DNA from 3 places in the Bradyrhizobium sp. 41S5 genome. Region 3 is predicted to be linked to each of the others. Evidence: predicted binding sites of a transcription regulator. Region 3 holds the regulator's gene; each other region holds the start of a gene.
The links. Region 3 encodes LexA, which represses DNA repair genes until DNA is damaged. Its sites were predicted from a motif close to TGTTCNNNNTGTGTTCNG; they were not measured.

Region 1 (7,711 bases), 350 kb from region 3:
TCGAACAGCTTCCATGCGATTTCTGAAAGCCGGTCGGTCTCGCAATAGCGGCTGCCCAGCAGATAGACCAGCGTGTCCGCCGGCAAGTCCTCGACCGCGTGCTGCCCGGCCGACGCAAACACTGGATCAGGCTCGCCACTGTCGCGCACGACACCATCGGCCGCGAGGCGCATTTGACCGCCCGGCGCAACGATACGGCTGCACCAATTGCCAAATCCGTCGCGATAAGGCGTGATCGGCACTGTGGGGGTGGTGGTCAGGTAGTCGGGGACGATGATGTCGGACGCGCGCGTGAAATGCGTGCCCAGCACCATGATCATGGGTGTCGGCTGCGGGAACTCGTAGTGCATTTCGAATCCGACGCGAAGCTTCATTCGAAATACATTCCTGTTTGTCCTACCGACATGGCGACGATGCGGTCGAATACAAGGTACGATCTGCCTGATCGGACAAATACCCGTATCGCGCGAGAAAGTGCTGGCTATTTGCCGTGATCGCGCGCAGGAACGACGACGCTTGCCGGCTGGCGCGGCTTGCCAGTGCGAGGCGAACCCGACCAATGTTCCGGTCGGCTGGCTGAAAGCCTCCTCCGTGCGTTCGAGACGAATTCCAACGCACTCACCGAAAGACCTTCATGCAAAATCTCTCGCCTCGTCACGTCAAGATCGAAGAGTCCGTGCGCCTCGGCGTGACGTCTGGTTGGTATTCCACAAAAGTCAGCGGAACATTCGTGACCGGCCCGCATGACACCGAAGCCGATTGCCTGCGCAAGATTGCCGAGATCAATCCTCCCCCGCCGAGGAAGAAGAAATAACTCCTGCGCAGCCAGATTGGGCGCATGGGCAATGCCAACTCGGACGCATGTCGGCAAGATGGCCAAACAAACCCGCGTTCGCCTTCTCGAGGTTATCGTGAGTGCGCAGAAAGAGCCCACTCGCTGGAAATGGCATATTGCCGAAGGCGGTTTGGAGCTCGTGCACGGCTACGCGACGTCACGCGAAACAGCGCAACGGGACGGCGATAGCGTTCTGTTCACAATGCTGTCTGCCCCCAAGGCGCCCTGAACGGGTCGCCCTTCGACGAACAGAGACGCACGTTCTCTAAGCTCAGCGAAACGACGCTTAGGCGCAGGTCCGCGCGCCCAAGCAATCAGGCATCGGTCAACCTGGCGCGGTCCTGACCTCGAGCCGCATGCAACGAACCACGTTCGGGAACGGCCCTACTCGCCGTTCCCGTTCGCGCCGTTCTCTTCCTCCGGAATGTGCTCGACCGAGACGACATGCTCGTCCTCTGCGGTGTCGAACACGATCACGCCCTGGGTCGAGCGGCCGGCGACGCGGATGTCGGCCACCGGGCAGCGGATCAGCTGCCCCTTGTCGGTGACCAGCATGATCTGGTCGGCGTCCTCGACCGGGAACGACGCCACCAGGTTGCCGTTGCGGTTGTTGACGCTCATCGCGACGATGCCTTTGCCGCCGCGGCCGGTGGTGCGGTACTCGTAGGACGAGGTCCGCTTGCCGAAGCCGTTGACGGAGACGGTGAGCACGACCTGCTCGGCCGCCGACAGCTCGGCGTAGCGCTCTTGCGACAGCTGGATCGCGTTCGCCGTCTCCTCGCCCTCGGTATCCGCGGGCTCCTCGGCCGTCGCCTCGCCGGCCACCGCTCGGCGCATCTTCAGGTAGGCCGAGCGCTCGTCCGAGGTGGTCTCGACATGGCGCAGGATCGCCAGCGAGATCAGCTTGTCGGCCTCGGCCAGCGCGATACCGCGCACACCCATTGAGGTACGGCCGGTGAAGACGCGCACATCGGTGACCGGGAAGCGGATGCATTGCCCGCCGGCGGCGGTCAGCAGCACGTCGTCGCGCTCGGTGCAGATCTGCACGTCGACGATCGCCTCGCCCTCCTCGAGTTTCATGGCGATGATGCCGGAGCGGCGGACGTCGACGAAATCGGACAGCTTGTTGCGGCGAACGGTGCCGCTGGTGGTCGCGAACATCACGTCGAGATTGCCCCAGGAGGATTCATCCTCCGGCAGCGGCATAATCGTGGTGATGCGCTCGCCCTGCTCCAACGGCAGGATGTTGATCAGCGCCTTGCCGCGCGCGTTTGGAGCTGCCATCGGCAGCCGCCAGACCTTCTCCTTGTAGACCTGGCCGCGCGACGAGAAGAACAGCACCGGCGTGTGGGTCGAGGCCACGAACAGGCGCGAGACGAAATCCTCGTCGCGGGTCTGCATGCCGGCGCGACCCTTGCCGCCGCGGCGCTGTGCCCGGTAGGTCGACAGCGGCACGCGCTTGACGTAGCCCGCATGCGACACGGTGACGACCATGTCCTCGCGCTGGATCAGGTCCTCGTCCTCGACCTCGCCTTCCTGCTCGATGATCACGGTCTTGCGCGGGGTGGCGAACTGCTGCTTCACTTCGGCGAGCTCGGTCTTGACGATGCCCTGCACGCGCGCACGCGAGCGCAGGATGTCGAGATAGTCGGCGATCTCGGCCGCGAGCTTGTCGAGCTCCTCGGAAATTTCGTCCCGCCCCAGTGCGGTCAGGCGCTGCAGCCGGAGATCGAGGATCGCTCTCGCCTGCTCCATCGACAGCCGGAGCGTGCCGTCATCGTTGATGCGATGCCGGGGATCGTCGATCAGCGTGATCATCGCCTCGACGTCGCGTGCCGGCCAGTCGCGCGACATCAGGGCCTCGCGCGCGGTGTTCGGATCGGGCGAGGTTCGGATGACACGGATCATCTCATCGATGTTGGCGACCGCGATCGCAAGGCCGACCAAAATGTGGGCGCGATCACGGGCCTTGCCGAGCAGGAACTTGGTCCGCCGGGTCACCACCTGCTCGCGGAATGCGACGAAGATGGTGAGCAGGTCCTTCAGATTCATCGTCTGCGGACGGCCGGAATCCAGCGCCAGGATGTTGGCCGGGAAATTCGTCTGCAGCGGCGTGAACCGGTAGAGCTGGTTCAGCACCACGTCGGGCACCGCTTCGCGCTTCAGCTCGATGACGACGCGATAGCCGTCACGATCGGACTCGTCGCGCAGGTCGCCGATGCCCTCGATCTTCTTCTCTTTCACGAGATCGGCGATGCGCTCGACCATCGTCGCCTTGTTCACCTGATAGGGAATCTCGGTGATGATGATCGCTTCGCGATCCTTCCTGATGGTGTCGATCGCCACCTTGCCGCGCATCACGATCGAGCCGCGGCCGAGATGGTAGGCCGACCGGATGCCCTGGCGGCCCAGGATGATGCCGCCGGTCGGGAAGTCCGGTCCGGGAATGATGTCGATCAACTCGTCGATCGTGAGCGCCGGATTGTCGATCAGCGCTACGCAGGCGTCGACGACCTCGCCGAGGTTGTGCGGCGGGATGTTGGTCGCCATGCCGACGGCGATGCCGCCGGCGCCATTGACCAGGAGGTTCGGGAAGCGGGCCGGCAGAACCGCCGGTTCCTTCTCCGAGTTGTCGTAGTTCGGCTGGAAATCGACGGTGTCCATGTCGATGTCGGCGAGAACGGCAAGCGCCGCCTTGGTCAGCCGTGCCTCGGTATATCGATAGGCCGCCGGCGGATCGCCGTCGACCGAGCCGAAATTGCCCTGGCCGTCGATCAGCGGGACCCGCAGCGAGAAGTCCTGCGCCATACGGACCATCGCGTCGTAAATCGACTGGTCGCCATGCGGATGATATTTACCGATCACGTCGCCGACGACGCGCGCGGACTTGACGTATTTCTTGTCCGGCGTGTGTCCCTGCTCATGCATCGAATAAAGGATGCGCCGGTGCACCGGCTTGAGCCCGTCGCGCGCATCGGGCAACGCACGCGACACGATCACGCTCATCGCGTAATCGAGGTAGGACTTCTTCATCTCGTCGAGAATGGAAACGGGACGAATATCTGAGGGCACCGGCGGCTCGCCGGGCTTGTCGTCTTCGGGTTCGGACAAAGGGGAAATCCGGTCAGTTCTGCTGGGGAATCATATAGACCATCGGAGGCCTGATAACCACCCTTGCGCGGCTCCGGCAAGCCGTTTTTCCCTTCGTTTTTTCATGCACTTACGGGCTTGTTTGCGGCTTCGGTCGCGGCTTGGCCCGGGAAGCGAATCTTGAGCGGCGAACTGCGCATGGAACACGGGTTCCCCCGCGCGTTATTCGCCACTGGGCATTCGCGATTTCGCCTCCCTCAGTGCCCGAACACCACTGCGTGCATGATCCGCCCGGGCATGAAGGTGAACAGGCCGGCAATGACCAGCGCGCCGAAGAAAATGCCGATCATCGTGAACTTGTGGCGGCGGACATTGTGGCTCCGCGCGGCCTTCACGCCGAGCACCAGCATGACCAGCGAGAAGATCGACAACAGGTGGATCGGGCTCCACGGGCCCACCAGCTGGATCTGATGGATCCAGAACGAGCTCCCGGCAACCACCAGCATCAGGATCACCCAGATCCAGCCCAGCGTCCGATGCGGCAGCGCGCCCTTCGGTGCGGCGAGCTGGATGGAGCCGAGCACGAAGGCCGCCATCGCAGCAAAGGCATGGAGCGGGATCGCAGGCGCAGCGTCGAGCAATGGCGCGAGGCTCATGATGGCAGCCCTCGAGTGAAGCTCGCGGCTAGACGTCACCGTGCCGCAGGCCAATGTAAATATCATTCACATCGACCCGTGTCAAAGTCTGGGGAACTTGTGCGATCCAGTGGATATTAGTGTAATATGACCAGTTCGATATGAGGCTATCCTCATAGTTCACACAAGGACCTCGCCTCGCGCGTCATACATCCGCTCCGGGAAATGAATCTTCACGGAACGGCCCTGACGGAATCCTGAAACCGCGACCTGCGGTCAGAACGGGATGTCGTCGTCCATGTCGCTGTTGCGGCTGCCGCCGCCGGCGGCGACCGCGCGGCGCGGCGCCGAGCTGACCGGACCGGACGAGCCGAAGTCGCTGCCGCCGCCATCGTCGGCGAAGCTGCCGCCTCCGCCGCCACGCCCGTCGAGCATGGTGAGGTTGGAGTTGAAGCCCTGCAGCACGACCTCGGTCGAGTACTTCTCGACGCCGCTCTGGTCGGTCCATTTGCGGGTCTGCAACTGACCCTCGATGTACACCTTGGCGCCCTTCTTCAGATACTGCTCGGCGACCTTGCAGAGGCCCTCGTTGAAGATCACGACGCGGTGCCACTCGGTCTTTTCCTTGCGCTCGCCGGTGCCCTTGTCGCGCCAGGTCTCCGAGGTGGCGATGGAAAGATTCGCGATCGGACGGCCGTCCTGTGTCCGCCGGATCTCCGGATCCTTGCCGAGGTTTCCAACCAGGATCACCTTGTTCACGCTTCCTGCCATCGCATCATCTCCACTCAAAAACCGGGCGCCGGGCATCGGCCGCCACTCTCAACCATCGCCACTTACTTGCAGGCGTCGCGAATGACCTATACGGCCGGTGCCGGCTCGATGCCCTCGCCGTCGCGCGGTTATCCACGATTATCAAGATATAGCACCGCAGCCGACACCGTTCCAGGTTTGTTCGCACAACCGTAGAAACAGCCGATGGCGATGGCGCATCCGCCGATTTCGCTCCCAGTCACCAGCGGGCTCCGACGCCTTACGAAAATATAAGTCAAATCAACACCTTGCCCTATCGATGCTTCTTCCGCGAGTGTTGCATTTGGGAGACGGCGTTTCCGGTTGAATCAGGGTATAGGTACCAGCCATCAGGCGGGCGCTCGCGTCTGAGATCGCGCTTCGGGACCTTTGGAAGCCGATCGGGAAGCTGGGGGTTTGATAATGAAGAAGTTTTTGCTCGGTACGGTTGCCCTGATCACGCTCGCTGCGCCTGCCGCGGCTGCGGATCTGGCTGCGCGCCCCTACACCAAAGCGCCGCCGATGATTGCCGCCGTCTATGACTGGAGCGGCTTCTACATCGGCGCCAACGGCGGCTGGGGCTCGAGCCACAATTGCTGGGACCAAGTCCCGGGTGGCGTGCTGATCGGCTCGGATGGTTGCCATGATGCGACCGGCGGCGTCGCCGGCGGCCAGATCGGTTATCGCTGGCAGGCTGGCACCTGGGTGTTCGGCCTCGAAGCGCAGGGCGACTGGGCCGACCTGAAGGGCAGCAACAACAGCGCGATCTTCCCGGGCCTGTTCACCAACCAGAGCAAGATCGACGCGTTCGGGCTGTTCACCGGCCAGATCGGCTACGCCGTCAACAACGTGCTGCTCTACGCCAAGGGCGGTGCGGCGCTGACCGACAACCGCTTCAACACCTACTTCACGCCAACCGGCGTGCTCGCCGGCAGCGCGAGCGACACCCGCTGGGGCGGCACCATCGGCGCCGGCATCGAAGTCGGCTTCGCGCCGAACTGGACCGCTGGTGTCGAGTACGACCACCTGTTCATGCAGGACAAGACCTACAACCTCACCACCCCGACCGGCGCGCTGTTCAGCAGCATCCGTGATCGCCAGGACGTAGACCTCGTCACCGTCCGCGTGAACTACAAGTGGGGTGGCCCGGTGGTTCCGCGCTACTGATCGAGCGACACGGATTTGATCCAGACCAAAGGCCGGCCTCCCCGCCGGCCTTTTTGTTGGCGCGGCCGCTTGTTTGCGCAGCCGAGCGCGCTGGACCAGGGCCACAAATCAAACGTGGTCAACCACAAGAGCCGGTCTTGCGCCGGCTTTCTTCTTGCGAGCAAGCGCGCGCTTCGCCTGGGCCGTTTTCCGCGCATGGTGGTTTCACGGTTACACAACTTCCAGGATTTCTATGTAGAAACACCTGATCGTCACACGACACTGCTGTGACGTTCCCTCCAATGTTTGAAGGGACAACAAGAAAATGGGACTGGGACTTTGAAAATCAGGAATGTTTTGCTGGCATCGGCCGGCATGTTTGCCCTCAGCGCAATTGCACCGGCAATGGCCGCCGATATGGCGGCACGCGCGCCTTACGTGAAGGCTCCGCCGCCGGCCGCGATCTACAACTGGACCGGCTTCTACATCGGCGGCTTCGGTGGCTATGCCAGCGAGGAGTCCGGCAATCCGAAAATGGAAGGCGGCTTCGCCGGCGGCACCATCGGCTACAACTGGCAGACCAGCAACATCGTGTACGGCCTCGAGGCCGACGGTGCCTGGGCTGACGTCGACGCCTCGGCCAGCACGCTCGGCGTCACCGTGAAGAGCAAGGTCGACGCGCTCGGCACCGTGCGCGGCCGCATCGGCTTCGCCGTCGACAAGGTGCTGTTCTACGGCACCGGCGGCTACGCCTGGGTCGACAACAAGATCAGCGTCAGCGCGCTCGGCGTGACCGCTTCGCAGAGCAACTTCCACTCCGGCTGGACCGTCGGCGCCGGCATCGAGGCGTTCATCGCGCCGCAGTGGTCGGTCAAGGGCGAGTATCTGTATCGCAGCCTCGGCAGCGAGACCTACTTCGGCGTGCCTTCCCCCGACCTCAACCTGCACAGCGTCCAGTTCGGCGTGAACTATCACTTCGGCGGCCCGATCGTCGCCAGGTACTAAGCCAAATCGACTGAGCAATTCCTGGTCCACAGGATCAGATCGCACGGAAAGGCCGGCCTTGCGCCGGCCTTTTTGCGTCCGGGAACCGCATCCTGCTGACGGCTGCTGCCATCAGGCAAACTATCCGTTGATGGACGCGACTCAGCACTGGAAATTGTCGGCCGTTCTTCCTACGTTCCAGTCTTCTCACCCATCGGCGCAAGGTCCCGGC
Region 2 (7,711 bases), 2.6 Mb from region 3:
GGTGAGCGCGTGGCCGATCAATTCCTTCTTCTCGCCGCGCTTGGGCACGGAGACCTCGACCTTCGATCCGGCCTTCACCGACAGCGCGTCGGCGAGCAACGCGCTTTCCTCGATCTCGTGCGACAGCAGGATCAGCTTCGGCGGCGGCTTGTCGTCGTAGAATTGCGCGAGGAATGAGGACAGCACCTCCTCGGGCGTGAAGCTCTTTTCCGCGCGTGGGAAATAGGCGCGATTGCCCCAGTTCTGGCCGGTGCGGAAGAAGAACACCTCGACGCAGGAATAGCCGCCTTCCTGGTGGATCGCGAACACATCGGCCTCTTCGACGGTGCGCGGGTTGATGCCCTGCTGCGACTGGATCGCCGACAGCGCCGCGAGACGGTCGCGGTACAGCGCCGCGGTCTCGAACTCGAGCTCGCCGGAGGCCTTCTCCATCTCGGCCGCGAGCAATTGCTTCACGGCGTGGCTGCGGCCGGAGAGGAATTCGGTCGCTTCGCGCACCAGCTCGCCATAGCCCGGGAAATCGATCTCGCGCGTGCAGGGGCCGGCGCAGCGCTTGATCTGATAGAGCAGGCAGGGCCGGCTGCGGCTTTCGAAGAAGCCGTCGGTGCAGGAGCGGATCAGGAACGCGCGCTGCAGCGCCGTGATGGTGCGGTTGACCGCGCCTGCGTTGGCGAACGGACCGAAATAGCGTCCGGGCCGCGACTGCGCGCCGCGATGCTTGAGAATCTGCGGCGCCCAATGGTCGCCGGTGATCAGAATATAGGGAAACGACTTGTCGTCGCGCAGCTGCACATTGAAGCGCGGCCGGAGCTGCTTGATCAGATTGGCTTCGAGCAGCAGCGCCTCGGTCTCGGTCGTGGTCGAGACGATCTCGACATGCGTGGTCGCCGCGATCATGCGCAGGATGCGCGCCGGGAGCGGCGCATTGGCCCGCGCATAGGACGACAGCCGCTTTTTGACGTTCTTCGCCTTGCCGACATAGAGCACGTCGTTGGCGGCGTTGAGCATGCGGTAGACGCCGGCCGAGGTCGGGGCGAGGCGGACCGCGTTCTCGATCGCCTCATGCCCGATCGAGAGCGTCCCCTCGGCGATTGTCTCGGCGGCGTCCTCCGATGCCTCGGGAAGACGCGCGTCATCCTCCTCCTCGGGGGCGGAGGTTTCCGGATCGACGTCGCTCGTGTCGAGCGTCAGGTCGTCCTGAGGCACATCGGGCTTTGGGCTGCGCCGCGCCTTGGGATCAGCCTTAAGATCAGCCTTGGGGTCAGTCTTAGGGGCCGGCGTCGGACGCTCGGGAGAATCGTGAACCATGGGCCGTAAATTAAGCGCTTGGGCGACCGGTCGCCAGCGCTGGCGGCGCAGGAAAACAACCCCGATTGCAGGGCGTTACTGGCCCAGCGCGGCCGGCCGGGGCGGGTTGGTAACACATTGTTAAGACTGATGAGCGGGCCGCTAACCGGGCTTAACAACCCTTTAACTTAAAACTCTCGATAAACCTTAGCGAAAAAAGTGGAATTCCGTAACCACGCCGGCCCTGGCCTGCGGGTTTCGGCAGTTGCGTGTGGAGAGTACCCATGACCCGGTTTGTAGCGCGTGCGCTGGCACTGATCGTCGCAGGCTGGACGACCTCGGCGGCGGCGGCCGATCTCAACTACGGCTCGCCCTATACCGTCTATCAGCCGCTCAATGCCTACAGCTGGGCCGGTCCCTATCTCGGCGGCAACATCGGCTACGGCTGGGGTTCGGTCGAGAACAACCCGACCAAGCCGTCCGGTTTCGTCGGCGGCGTGCAGGCCGGATACAATTTCCAGAACGGCTCGCCTTGGGTGTTCGGCATCGAGGCCGATATCCAGGGCACCAGTGCCGACGATCGGTTCGCGCCCTGGAAGTTCTCCAACCCGTGGTTCGGCACCGTGCGCGGCCGCGCCGGCTATGCGGTCAACAATGTGCTGTTCTACGCGACCGGCGGTCTCGCCTTCGGCGAACTGCGCGGCGAGACTTTCGGCATCTCGGAGTCGCATACCAATGCGGGCTTCACCGTCGGCGCCGGCGCCGAAATGGGCTTTGCCCCGAACTGGAGCGCCAAGATCGAGTATCTCTACGTCGATCTCGCCAACAGCAACTTCACGATCACCGGCGGCGCGTCGAACGGCTACAGCTTCAGCCTGGTTCGCGCCGGCATCAACTATCACTTCTGAGAACAAGAAAACGTCCGACATCAACTCCCGGCCGCGCCTCGCGCGGCCGGGTTTTTCTTTGTGCCGAGCACGCCGACATCACGCGCGGCTGCATGAACGCCGCGGCGTCCGAGAATCCAGTCGGTCAGCCGTACGCATCGGACATGCGGGCACCGCCAATCGCGTCCGCATCATGCAGATGGTCATGCAGCGGGCGCGAGCCACGCGCCCGGCAGTCAACTCACACGCAACGCTTCATTCGCCGTTCATCACGAGCTACGCACCGCGCGCGCTCGTCATGAAACCACCAGGTTGACCGCCTTCGGGCCCTTGCCCTTCTTGTCGGGTTCAACCTCGAACGTAATGCGCTGTCCTTCAGTCAGGTCCTTCAATCCTGCACGCTCGACAGCTGTGATGTGAACGAACACATCGCGGCCGCCATCGTCAGGCTTGATGAAGCCATAGCCACGCTCTCCGTTGAAGAACTTGACTGTCCCAGTCATGGCCATCGGGAAACTCCTCCCCCGTATTGCTCCACCGCTACGCGCACGCCGCGTAGCGGTTGACCGACATTCGCTTGTCGGAAGCTTGGCCACCTGAACAGGCCGGCGTCACGCCGCCGGTCTGCCTGGATTTATTTCGGCCTTGTCACTCCGCCGCAACCATTCGCGGAAGCGGAACGTAAAGCCAGTCGTAACAGGATGAGCATAATACGGTTCCGCGCGCGTTGCCTATGCTCAAATAGAACTTTTCAGTGGGTGCTACCGTTTAGGCGTTTCGAGTCTGAAGCGTCCGGCGCCGCCTTGACCAAGCGGTCTCTCGAGTTCGGGCAGGATGATCTTCAGCTCGCCCGCCAGCGTCCACGGCGGATTCACTATCAAAAGGCCGGTGGAAACGAGGCCTGCGCCGGTTTCTTGTGGCGCCACACTGAATTCCAAACGCAAGCATTTGCCCGCGGGCCGACTGCTTGCTGTCGCTGCAGCCACGCTGCGCGCGAGTTCGTCGGTAGCTCTCCGGGTTTTTACGGGGTACCACAAAAGATACGTGCCGGTCGGCCACTTCGCGAACGCTTCGGTGAAGGCACTCGCCAGCCGCTCGAACTCGTCCTTCGCTTCGAATGGTGGATCGATCAGCACGAGGCCGCGCCGCTCGTTCGGCGGCACGAATGCGGGCAGTGCCATCCAGCCGCCGAGATCGACGACGCGCGCCTGAACATCGCGTCGCAATGCATCGATCAATTGCTTGCGCGCCACGGGCTCGATCTCGCAGGCCGTGAGACGGTCTTGCGGACGCAGCAGCGCCCGCGCGATCAACGGCGAGCCGGGATAGGCTTTCAGTTCGCCTCTCGGGTTGAATGCTCTGACGATGTCGAGATAGGGCGCGATCAGCGGCAACGCCTTGTCGGACAGCCGCGCCTGCATCAGCCGCGCGATGCCGGTCAGCCATTCGCCACCGCGCTGCGCTTCGCTCGACGTCAAATCGTAGAGGCCGGCGCCGGCATGGGTGTCGATGACGCGGAACGGCGCCTGCTTCTCCTGCAGATAGGTGAGCATGCGCACCAGCACGATGTGCTTGATGACGTCGGCAAAGCTGCCGGCATGAAAGGCGTGACGATAGTTCATGCGATGACGCTGCGCTCCAGAGGGATCGCATGTTGTACTGCGTCATGCCCGGCCTGTCCCGCGCATCTATGCCTTATCTCGTTAGTTTCGTGATGGCGTCCATGGCCGGGACACTCGGCGCGACAACGCGCGTTTGCCCGGTCGTGACGCGGACGAGACTTCAGCCGCCGCGAACCGGCGGCATCAGCACCTGATCGCGGCGGCAGGCGCGGCGATCGATTTCCTCGCAGGAACGGAATTGCAGATCCTTGCTGAGGCAGATCCGCACCTCGCTGAGCCGCCTGCTGTCGCAGGTCACCGAGATCGCGGAGTTGCTGAGCCCCGGATTGGCCTTGATGAACGCCGTCTCCAGCTCGTCGGGCGCGATCGTCTTCGGCTCCGTCAATTGCAGGAATTCCTCGGGGATCTTTACTGCGGCGCGGGCCTTGCGGATGGCTTCGAAATAGGCCCGTTCGCCGAGGCCCGAGCAGGTGCCGTGCTTGTCCCACTCGTTGTAGATCAGGCCGGGCGCCGGCATCAGGTCGAGCATCGAGGTCATGATGTTGCGAGCGAGGCGGGGCGAGGGCCGCTGGCAGTATTCCGGAAAGCCCCGCTCATATTGCGGCCACAGCCCGTGCACCACGAACGAGTATGGCCGTCCGCCGCATTGCGCCTGGGTGCCGCGGCCGTTATTGCCGCGCTCGCTCGCCGCCTCGCAGAACGAGGGCGACCACGACAGCGACAGCACATAGAAATCGAACTCGCCGGGGGCATTCTGCCGGCGATCCTGGGCCGAGGCTCCCATCGCACCACACAGAACAAAGGCAATGGAAAGCAGAAATCGGAAAATAGTGACCAACCGAGGCATCAAACGCTCCCTCACGCGACCATTCAGAGCCTAGCAGGCCGATAGAACATTTCAAGAACAAAAAGCCGCCGACTGAACGGCGGCGGCTTCCGTTTTGACCGAGCTGCTAGGAGATCAGGGCCGGGCGGCCTTGCAGTGCGGGTTATAGGCCCAGTTGCGGTCGAGCCCAGCGACGCACCATTCGACGCCCTGGCCGATGCCGGCAAAGCCGCCGTCCTCGATGATCGAATAGTGCACCTTGCGCACCTTGCCGTCGCTCAGCATCGCATCGCCCGAACAATAGCGGCGCGGAATGTTATCGGATTGCCAGGGGCGGAACGCGGTTTCGTGAATCCGGCCAAACCCGGTGATCACGAGCGGCGAATTCCAGAAAGTGGCTTCCTTTTCGTGGAATTGGTCGCTGATGGTCGTCAGGGCCGTTTCGCAGGGGGCCACATTGCCGTCATAGCGCGGGCCGGACAGCCAAAAATTGAGCTCGAACGGATTGGCGGCCTGAGCGGTGCCCCCGAACGCCAGAAGGCCGACCACGAGCGCGGCGCCGAGGCCAAGCGTGTGGCTGAGTTTATTGGGGGAGTTGAACAGGTTGCGCATGGGAATCCACCCGATGATCAGATGCGTCGGACGGTGCCGTGAAGCCCCGGCAAGGTCAAGTGCAGCGCGGCAACACCTGCGGAGAAGTCCACCTCCAACAGCGGGCTCGTTCTTTCCATGGTCGCCGGCGCACTCTATGTTGGTCGCAAGCGAAATGGAGTCTGCGATGCGAAGGAAATTGGCCGCGTGCCTGGTTGCCGTTTGCGGGATGCTGGCCGTTGGTCCGGCGCGAGCCGACTGGATGCAGCCGGTGCCGCCGTTCAAGGGCAATGATACCGGCGGTATCATCGCCTATACGCTGGCGGCCCAGACCGACGCGCGGCAGATCGCCGTCGATCACTGCGCTTCCTACGGCAAGGTGGTCAAGTTCCTTGCGGTGCAGCGCTACCCGGGTGGCTACATCTCGTTCGCCTGCCGCTGGGTGCCCTACGGTTCGGCCCAGAGGCCGGTGCGCACGCTCTACTGAGCGCACTCCAGATCCTACGATCGTTCAGCCGGGAGCTCGCCGCATGACCCGACAGCTTGCCTTGCTTGGTTCTGCTGTTTGCATTGTCCTGTCCACCGGTGCCGCCAGCGCCGTCGACCTGCCGATCCGCAAGGCCGGCTTGTGGGAGATGAAAATGGTGCGTACCGGCGGGCCGATGCCGGAAATCACCATGCAGCACTGCACCGACGAGACCACCGACAAGGAGATGAGCGCGGCGGCCTCGCCGATGGCCAAGGAAGTCTGCTCCAAGCAGGACATCCAGAAGACCGCGACCGGCTATGTCAGCGACAGCGTATGCAGCGTCGCCGGCATGTCGATGAAGAGCCATGCCGAGATCGTCGGCGATTTCAATTCCGCCTACACGGTCAAGAGCACCTCGCACGCGGAAGGCGGCGCCGCCGGCTCCCGCGACACCACGATGACCCTCGAGGCGAAATGGCTCGGCGCCTGCAAGAGCGACCAGAAGCCCGGTGACATCATCATGCCCGGCGGCATGAAGATGAACGTCAAGGATATGGAAAAGCTGAAGGGCCTCCTGCCCAAGCAGAAGTAGGGCGCAGCGCCTTAGATTGCCACCGCGCGCCTGAGCACGTCCTCTCTCATGTTGAGAGGACGTGACGTTGTGCACCACCATCATTGCGGGCAACCCGCGACAAGATTGCCAAGCGGTTTTGCGCTGCCCGTCATTGAGCGTTCGTTCGCGCGAGCTGTCAGTTCGCAATGATGTCGTTGGACCGCGTGCGCCAACTCCGTCACGCCAGCGCATTCGCTTCACCATTGTCGCCGACCGTTGACGCCAAGCGCGCGTCTCGACGCACGGCCGTCACCGGCCTCTCACCTTCAATAGATTGGATGTCAAACATGATGTCCGGTGTTGGTCGCGGCCGCGCGCAATGCACGACGGCATTGCAGGGCGACATCAACATCAATGAATGATCGCTGCGTGTCTCGCACTCGAGACTCTCTGAGAGAACGAGGATCGGCCGCGAATTCCTCGTGCTGAAGAGCTTGCTGCGACAACATGTCTTTTTGAATCGCTCCAGTGTTGCGCATCTTGAATCGTTCCAGTGTCGTGCATCGCGCGCTTCAATGGATTCTATTTTGCGCGTGTGGAATTTCGCCCAAGCCGCCGATAGAAGTCCGCCCCAATCGTCCGCTCAATGACGAGCACGCGACTCGATCAAGATCGGCCTGGGGAAGTGTGGGGATTGCTTGGTGGGAATGGCTTCGTCGCGGAGCAAACGCAGCTTGCTTGCATCAACGGCTGCGATCAAGGCAGCGTTTCTCGGTTCGGTCATGCTTGTGCCGATGGGTGCAACCGGCGCCAGCGCTCAAGCGCAAACCGGCTCTCCGGCGAACAACGTCAGCGTGCTTCCTGCCGTGACGGTGGATGAACCTGGCGCTGCAAGGAAGCGCAGTGCCGTCGCTTCAAGTCGGAACACCAGGTCTTCGCGCACCACCGTGGCGAGCCGACGCCGAAATGCTTTGGCGCCCACTCAGAACCAGGCTCCGCGGTCGCAAGCTGCGGCCGGCACGATCGGGACGACGACCGGTTACGTTGCGACCCGCAGCACGGCCGGCACCAAGACCAACACCGCGCTGATTGAGACGCCGCAGTCGCTTTCGGTCGTCACGCAAAAGGAGCTCAGGGATCGTAACGTCCAGACGCTCAAGGACGCCGTCAATTACACGCCCGGCGTCACAACCACGGCGTTCGGCTATGATCCCCGGTTCGACAGTTTCTACATCCGCGGCTTCGATGCGACCTATACGGGGATCTATCGCGACGGCCTGCGCCAGGGCGGCGGCAACTTCGCCATTCCCAAGATCGAGCCATACGGTCTCGACAGCGTGTCGATCCTCCGTGGCCCGGCCTCAGGCCTCTATGGCCTCGGCTCGCCGGGCGGCATCGTGGACGTCGCCACCAAGCGGCCGCCGTTGACCACATTCGGCGAGGTACAGCTACAGGGTGGCACCTACGACCGTTACC
Region 3 (7,711 bases):
AACCCTTCTCGTTCATGTAGCGGGAGTGCGGATCGAGCGAGGAGATCATGCCGTTGATCGCCCCTTCGACGAGCTTGGAGTCCTCGGGCTTCTCGACGTAGTCGGTCTTGATCTTCTCGAACACCTCGCCGAACAGGTTGAGCTGCGAATAGGTGTTGTCGGCATGCGCGGCGGCATTGGCGACGGCGAACAAATGCGTCCCCTGCGGCGAGGCCACGAGCAGGGTGAGACACGCTCCCGCAACCGTCCCGAGGAAGAAGCCAACATGTTTGCGCATTATCCGCGATCCTTTTTCGCTATCGGCCGGCAACGTTCCGCAACGTTCGCCTGCCCCACCCCGACGGGGGCACCACACAACGGCTTTTTGGTCGGATCAAGGCCGCTTGGTCACTGGACCATTACGGTCCTGTCACGATGCCCTGGTCAGCCCCAAAATCAGCATTTAATCAGCACCACGTCAGCCTCAAGTCGGCTCCCGGTCGGCCTCTGGCCCAGCCTCCCGCAACCCGCTCTGCCAGGTCGACGGCCGGGTCCCGAATCCGCGCTTGGCCCGGGTGCCCAGCCAATAGCCAAACTGCGGAGGAACATGGCGAAATGGCCCTTCAACCCCGAGTTTCAGCGCGGCATCCATCGGCCAGTTGGGGTTATTGAGGATTTCCCGGCCGACCGCGATCAAATCTGCTTGTTTGTCGCGCAGGATTTGCTCGGCCTGGTCACCATGGATGATCAGGCCGACCGCCATGGTCATGATATCGGCACGCCGGCGGACATATTCCGCCAGCGGCACCTGATAGTTGTATTTGATCTCCTTGCCCAGAATCGGCGCCATCTCGCTGATTCCCCCCGACGAGCAGTCGATCACGTCGACGCCCTTCGGCTTCAGGATCGCCGCCAGCCGCGCGCTCTGTTCCGGACCCCAGCCGGCATTGTCCTCGACCGACAGCCGCACGAACAGCGGCTTGTGATCCGGCCAGTGCACGCGCACGGCCTCCGTCACCTCGATCACGAAGCGCATCCGGTTGGCTTCCGAGCCGCCATATTCGTCGCTGCGCTGGTTCGAACGCTCCGAGAGGAATTCGTGCACGAGATAGCCATGGGCCCCGTGCAGCTCGAGCACCTCGAACCCGGCCTCGTGCGCGCGGCGGGCGGCCTGCCCCCAGGCCGCGACGAGGTCCTTCACTTCCTGCGTTGCCAGCGCCCGCGGCACCGGCCAGCGCTGACTATGGGCGATCGCGCTCGGGGCCACCGGCGTCCAGGCGTCCCAATCCTCGATTGCGACGCTGCGTTCGAGCGGTCGGTCGCCCTCCCAGGGGCGGCTTGCGCGCGCCTTGCGGCCGGAATGGCCGAGCTGGATGCCGGCCACTGCATTCTGCTGCTTGATGAAGCCGACGAGCCGGCTGAGCGGCGCGATGAACTTGTCGTCCCAAATGCCGAGATCGCCGATCGTCCCGCAACCGCGCCGCTCGACCTTGGTCGATTCGACGATCACCAGGCCGGCGCCGCCGGCGGCGAACTTGCCGGCGTTCATCAGATGCCAGTCGGTCGGAAAGCCCTTCTCGGCCGAATACTGATGCATCGGCGGCACCACGATGCGGTTCTTCAGCGTGACGCCGCGGATGGTCATCGGCGAAAACAGCAGCATGTCGGACATCGCTTCCTCACTTCACGTCGTTACCCGGCATGCGGGATCGATCTTGTATTTGGCGCCAACGATATACGCACCGCGCGATGGCCGATAGGGCGCGCGGCGCGCAACACCGTGGCGACATCGACCAACGAGCTCTTCCTATTGAGCGGGCTTGCGGTTCGCCGACAGGTCCGTCGGGCAGTTGAGCCCGCATGCGATCACGTTCTTCTGGTCGGCAACACGCCAGACCAGCAGCGCGACCAGGACGATGATGGTGACGGTGAGCTTGGCCAACGTGTCGTGATTCAATTTCAGCTCCGAGCAACAATCCGCATGAGCGACAGTCATCAGCTGCGAACAAAACTGGCCCCGGGAGCCCCTTGAAGGCCGCTGCCGGGGCCGCCCCGCGTTCAATTCAACGTGGTCGAGATCATCATCGTACGGACCTGGCGCGGCCTGCAAGCTCTCCGGTCCGCATGGCAACACGGGCACAGCCGCGCGCGGCCATGCTGGAACTTTCTCGTCCGGAATGCCGCGATCTCCGGGAACCTGCCCGGACATCACCTAGTCCATATGGGCTACATCGTAACGACAGCCGTCAACTCCGCGCAAGCCTCGCTGCGCCCGCGGCGATTGCGTCATTGAAGCTCGTATCCCAGAATTGTCCAACCTCGGCGCGCGCGTCGAGCACGCCGAGCTTGAGGAAGGTGTCGGCAACCTTCTGGTGGGTGTCCGGGTCAGGTCGCTGACTGAAAACTCGCCGCGCGCAGCCCCGGCGCCGCGGGATCCGCGGCGCAAAGAAAGGCCCCAGCGAGGGGGTACACGCTGAGGCCAGAGCAACTTGTCACACTATCCTAGACCTCGCCCCAGCACTTTCTTTTGCTCCTTCGGAGTTACCGGATTCATACGGGTCGAAGACTGAACCTTATTGCTCGCTCGCGCGTATCCATAACGTCAGGATTTTGCCATTCCTCCTGGGGCTAGAACCAACGCCGCCCGTCGTATTTCAATGCGGGCGGCGTTGCGCGTTTCTGGCCTGGAACGCGAAGCGAGCTAGCGCGCCCGCGCCGCTGACATTGATGAAAGTTCCCGGGCAGGAGCCGGAACGGATGCCAACCGACGTGAGTTGGACAGCACGATCTTGAAAGACGGAGCGTCATCGCCGTGAGCCGAAAAACCCTGCAGGCACGTTCAGAGCAGGCGCTCGTCGTCGTCATTCTCAGCACCGGCGCGCTCATCGCCTACCTCGGCCTGGCGCTTACCAGGATGTGAGAGGTCTGCCCGGCAAGCAGCAAGTCGCTTGACGCCCCAAATGCCCAATCACTGATTTGCCCGACGGCGCAAGCCCCCGCGTTAAAAATATTTCGCCTTATCCGAAACAGAACCCAGTTTATGCCGCCCGTCTCACCCGATCGAGGGGCGCTTCGCGATCGTCACGAACGTGGGTCGAGATGCGGTGGACGCGCAGTGTGCAACTGACGAGTGCCCATGAAGCGGCTCCGGTTGCACCTGTGGTCATACCCCGAGCTCTCTGCCTTTACGCCGCGGCCTCTCGGCTCGAGCACCAGCGCCTCTGGAATACTGGATCACCCGCATGCGCGCGGGTGATGACACCGCGTGAGAATGGACCGAGCCGGCCAACGTCAGCACCCTGGTCGCATGCCTGCCGCACAAATCGGAGACATTGCCGGCCGCCCGCAATTCTCGTACACGGTTTCACGCAATGACCTCGCAACTCTCTCCCGATTCCGTCGACGTGCTGCTGTTCGATATCGGCCGCGTCGTGCTCGACATCGACTTCGAGAAGGTGATGGCGCACTGGGCGCGGCATGCCGGCTGCGCGCCGGCCGACCTCGCTACGCGATTTGTCGTCGACGACAGCTTCAGGCATCACGAGATCGGCCGGATCGACGACGCGGCGTTCTTCGCAAACCTGCGCCGGACGCTCGGCATCAACCTCACCGATGCGCAGTTCCTCGAAGGCTGGAATGCGATCTTCACCGGGGAGATGCCGGGAATTGCCCCCCTGCTCGCGAGCGCCGCCGTGCGGATGCCGCTCTACGCCTTCTCCAACACCAATCCGGCCCATGTCGCGCATTTCTCGGTCATCCATGCCGAGCTGCTCAGCCATTTCCGCACCGTCTTCCTGTCCTCGATGATCGGCTTTCGGAAACCCGACGCCGAGGCCTACGATCATGTGGTAAAAGCCATCGGTGTGCCGGCGTCGCGGATCCTGTTCTTCGACGACCTGGCCGCCAACATCGAGGGCGCGCGGGCGCGCGGCCTTCATGCCATCCACGTGACATCGACGGATGACGTGGCGAGGGCTCTGACTGCACTTGGTATTGAACATTTGGATTGATGGAGCTCCGAGCGTGGCCCTGATGCCGGTTGCCGATGCCCTGTCCGCCGTCCTCGCCGGCGCCGAACCGCTGCCGGAGGAGATGGTCGCGCTCGATGCCGCCTACCACCGCACCCTGGCGCGCGACCTCGCCGCGCGGCGCACCCAGCCGCCGCAGCCGATGTCGGCGATGGACGGCTATGCCGTGCGGGCGGCCGACGCTGGTGATCTGACGGCCCGGCTCAAGGTGATCGGGGAAGTCGCCGCCGGCCGGCCGTTCGAGCGGATGGTCGGCGCCGGCGAAGCGGTGCGGATCTTCACCGGCGGTGTGATCCCCGATGGCGCCGACGCCGTCATCATCCAGGAAGACACCGCCGTCGACGGCGACCACATCACGATCACGGAGGCCGCAACCGCCGGACGGCACATCCGCCCGGCCGGCGTCGACTTCCGTGCGGGCGACGTGCTGCTCAATGCCGGCAGCCGCCTCTCCGATCGCGCGCTGTCGCTGGCCGCCGCCATGAACTATCCGGAGCTCGCGGTGCACCGCCGTCCGAAGGTCGCGGTGCTGGCGACCGGAGACGAGTTGGTGATGCCGGGCTCGACGCCCGGCCCCGGCCAGATCGTCTATTCCAACGGCTATGCGCTGCGGGCGCTGGCGCGCGCCGAAGGCGCCGAGACCGTCGACCTCGGGGTTGCCGCCGACACGGTAGAAGCGACCACCGCCGGCATCCGCCGGGCCCGCGAGACCGGTGCCGACATCCTGATCACGACCGGCGGCGCCTCGGTCGGCGACCACGACCTGGTCAAGCAGTCGCTGGAAGCCGAGGGCGTTCAGATGGCGTTCTGGCGGATCGCGATGCGCCCCGGCAAGCCGATGATGCATGGCCGGCTCGGCGCGATGCGGGTGATCGGCCTGCCCGGCAATCCGGTGTCCTCCTATGTCTGCGCCTTCCTGTTTCTGGTGCCGTTGATTCGGGCGCTAAGCGGCCGAAAGACTGTCCATCATGTCCGCGCCAGCGCCCTGCTCGGCCGCGATCTCGCCGCCAACGACCAGCGCGAGGACTATCTGCGCGCGCGCCTCGAGGAGCGCGAAGACGGCACGCTGATCGCAACGCCTGTCACGCAGCAGGACTCGTCGCTGCTCGGGAATCTCGCTGCGGCACGGGCACTTCTCGTGCGTCCGCCGTTTGCGCCTGCCGCCGGCAAAGGCAGCGAATGCGAGATTCTGATGCTGCCTGAGTGAGGCTCGCACGGCCCGCCGATTGTGCGCTGCCGGATGCGTTCACCGGAAATTAAGTGGTTGCGGAACACATATCGAACATATAGTGTCCGTTCATGATTTGTTTCGAGTACTGGTGTGTACAAATGGGAGGCCGCGAGGGAGCGCTTGTGATGAGCACCGTGCTCCTGAGGTCAGGCCCCGCCTGAAAAGTCTCGGAATCGAACGACGCTACCAACCGGGGGAATACTCGAGATGCTCACGCGCAAACAGTACGAACTTCTGCGTTTCATCAATGAACGTCTGAAAGAGGCCGGCGTACCGCCCTCCTTCGACGAGATGAAGGATGCGCTCGACCTGCGCTCGAAGTCCGGAATCCACCGCCTGATCACTGCACTGGAGGAGCGCGGCTTCATCCGCCGCCTGCCCAACCGCGCCCGCGCCATCGAAGTCATCAAGCTGCCTGAGCTCTCGGCCGGCGGCGGCAACGGCCGCCGCGGCTTCACCCCGAGCGTCATCGAAGGCACCCTCGGCAAGCGCACCAGCACGCCGCCGATCGCCGAGGACGACGGCAACCGTCCGGTCGCGGTCCCCGTAATGGGCCGGATCGCCGCCGGCACGCCGATCGAGGCGCTGCAGACCCGCAGCCACACCATCAGCGTGCCGCCCGACATGCTCGGCTCCGGCGAGCACTATGCGCTGGAAGTGCGCGGCGACTCGATGGTCGACGCCGGCATCCTCGACGGCGACATGGCGCTGATCCAGCGCAACGACGTCGCCAACACCGGCGACATCGTGGTGGCGCTGATCGACGAGGAGGAAGCCACCCTGAAGCGCTTCCGCCGCCGCGGCGCGTCGATCGCGCTGGAGCCGGCCAATACCGCCTATGAAGTACGCATCCTGCCGCCGAACCGGGTCCGCATCCAGGGCAAGCTGATCGGCCTCTATCGCAAATACTGATGGCGGCGGGGAACGAGCAACACATCGGATCGTTCCTTGAATGATAGCGTAACGTGCTGTTTGCCCGATGCGCTCCGACACCTCTCACGCGGCGTCGCGTGTTTGTGATTGGGGCGTTGGGCGACCAGTCGTACAATCGCCCAGAAACGAGGAGACACTCGTTCGCTATCGTCCACTCTGGTAGAGGCCCTATGCCTCAAGGAGAGGCACTGGTCGCTACCTCGATTAGAGGAGCCATCCGATGTGTGACTATAGTCTGCACGCCGTGGCGTCGCGCCCCGCCATTGTTGGAGAGACGCTGATCACCACGACTTTCCGCGGCACGTCGACCCGCGGCTTTGCTTCGGAGACCGATCCCACTGTCGCGGTCTGCATGCTGCCGGGCACCGAGCTCGCTTTCGCCGAGAACGTTCGCTACGACAGCCGCTGGATCTGGACCAAGACGATGAACTTCCGCGTCGGGGTGTTCAACGAAGTCGAGCCCGACGTTCCCGATCGCCATCATGACGCGGTCGAATTCCCCGACGGCAGCCATGTGCTGGTGACCCAGCTCGTCGAGGGACAACGTGTCAGCGTGCTGCAATTGCCGGCACTGCATCCGCCGGTCGAGCAGAAGCCGAAGGTTGTGGAGCGGCGGCCCTCCGCATTTGCGTCGCTGTTTTTGGGTTGAGCACATCGTCGCCGCGGAATGAACCCGTTCAGCGGCGGATGACCTAAGCGATTTCGAGCGACCCCGGACGCCGGGTTCCGGGGCGCGGCTGGAGAATTGCGTCGGCGCGCGCCTTGGCGCATCATCGGGCACGGAGGACGTGCGTGGTGGTCGACAAGGTCACATGGCAAAAGGCTGGACGCGTCACGGAGCCGGGCCGCTACTTGTTCCGGTTCGGCTGGCTGACGGTGACGGCTGACGACCTGAAGGTCTGGGAGCAATTTCCCGAGGCTTCCTTCACCCTCGTCAAGAAGCCTGACGCCGGCCCTGACTCCGACGAATACCATCTCGGCCTGTTCGAGTTGCCGACCGGCCCCTCGCCCGACAACGGCTAATCTTCGCCCTGCAAATCGGTCTCGGCCGGCGTCGCATCGACGGTGGGCCGCGGCGCGCTTGCGGGGGCGCGCAACGTCGTCGCAGCCTCACCGTCGCCGGGAACCGCTGGCGACCACGGCCGGTCGATCCCTCCGGGCTTGACCGCATCGATGGCGTAGCCGTCCCTGATGCGCCGCAGCACCAGCGCGCCGTGGCGCCGCAGCCGCTCGGCATCGATCACCGAGGCCGCGCAGTCCCGCGGTGCCGGCCGTGCGGTCACGATCAGTGCCGCACGGTCGCAATCGTCGGCCAGCGCCTCGGGCCGGCTCGCCAGCGCGACGAAGGCGCCGCCGGGCCCTTGCGTCACGCAGCCGCTCGGATCGCAGGAGACGCCCTCGCCGAGCGACGCGTCCGTCGCGGTCCGCGCGTCGGCATCCGCCGCCAGCCACTCCTTGACGAGGAAGGCGTCCTTCGCGCTGTGCATCAGATGCAGCCGCCCGTCGCCGCCCCGCACCGCGACGTTGCGGCCGTCGGCGG

Region 1: HAP47_RS19890 (single-stranded DNA-binding protein) is a predicted target of LexA. The motif match lies at 5,499-5,516, and genes of this name have one in related genera.
Region 2: HAP47_RS09160 (ribonuclease T2) is a predicted target of LexA. The motif match lies at 4,686-4,703, and genes of this name have one in related genera.

What each region holds. Positions count from the first base shown of each region.
Region 1 covers NZ_CP083721.1:4,176,307-4,184,017, reverse strand. The annotation lists gene HAP47_RS19910 (transglutaminase-like domain-containing protein) at 1-374, opposite strand, end outside; gene HAP47_RS19905 (hypothetical protein) at 635-814, shown strand; gene gyrA (DNA gyrase subunit A) at 1,220-3,946, opposite strand; gene HAP47_RS19895 (DUF2306 domain-containing protein) at 4,183-4,581, opposite strand; gene HAP47_RS19890 (single-stranded DNA-binding protein) at 4,837-5,331, opposite strand; gene HAP47_RS19885 (outer membrane protein) at 5,773-6,516, shown strand; gene HAP47_RS19880 (hypothetical protein) at 6,532-6,786, shown strand; gene HAP47_RS19875 (outer membrane protein) at 6,841-7,500, shown strand.
Region 2 covers NZ_CP083721.1:1,937,889-1,945,599, forward strand. The annotation lists gene uvrC (excinuclease ABC subunit UvrC) at 1-1,308, opposite strand, end outside; gene HAP47_RS09145 (outer membrane protein) at 1,572-2,195, shown strand; gene HAP47_RS09150 (cold-shock protein) at 2,471-2,683, opposite strand; gene HAP47_RS09155 (23S rRNA (adenine(2030)-N(6))-methyltransferase RlmJ) at 2,936-3,796, opposite strand; gene HAP47_RS09160 (ribonuclease T2) at 3,957-4,580, opposite strand; gene HAP47_RS09165 (hypothetical protein) at 4,758-5,234, opposite strand; gene HAP47_RS09170 (hypothetical protein) at 5,401-5,700, shown strand; gene HAP47_RS09175 (DUF3617 domain-containing protein) at 5,744-6,274, shown strand; gene HAP47_RS09180 (hypothetical protein) at 6,577-6,774, opposite strand; gene HAP47_RS09185 (TonB-dependent siderophore receptor) at 7,207-7,711, shown strand, end outside.
Region 3 covers NZ_CP083721.1:4,521,351-4,529,061, forward strand. The annotation lists gene HAP47_RS21655 (S41 family peptidase) at 1-277, opposite strand, end outside; gene HAP47_RS21660 (NADH:flavin oxidoreductase/NADH oxidase) at 464-1,651, opposite strand; gene HAP47_RS21665 (hypothetical protein) at 1,787-1,936, opposite strand; gene HAP47_RS21670 (HAD family hydrolase) at 3,351-3,989, shown strand; gene HAP47_RS21675 (molybdopterin molybdotransferase MoeA) at 4,003-5,214, shown strand; gene lexA (transcriptional repressor LexA) at 5,446-6,150, shown strand; gene HAP47_RS21685 (hypothetical protein) at 6,392-6,820, shown strand; gene HAP47_RS21690 (hypothetical protein) at 6,967-7,194, shown strand; partial or broken gene HAP47_RS21695 (ComEC/Rec2 family competence protein) at 7,191-7,711, opposite strand, start outside.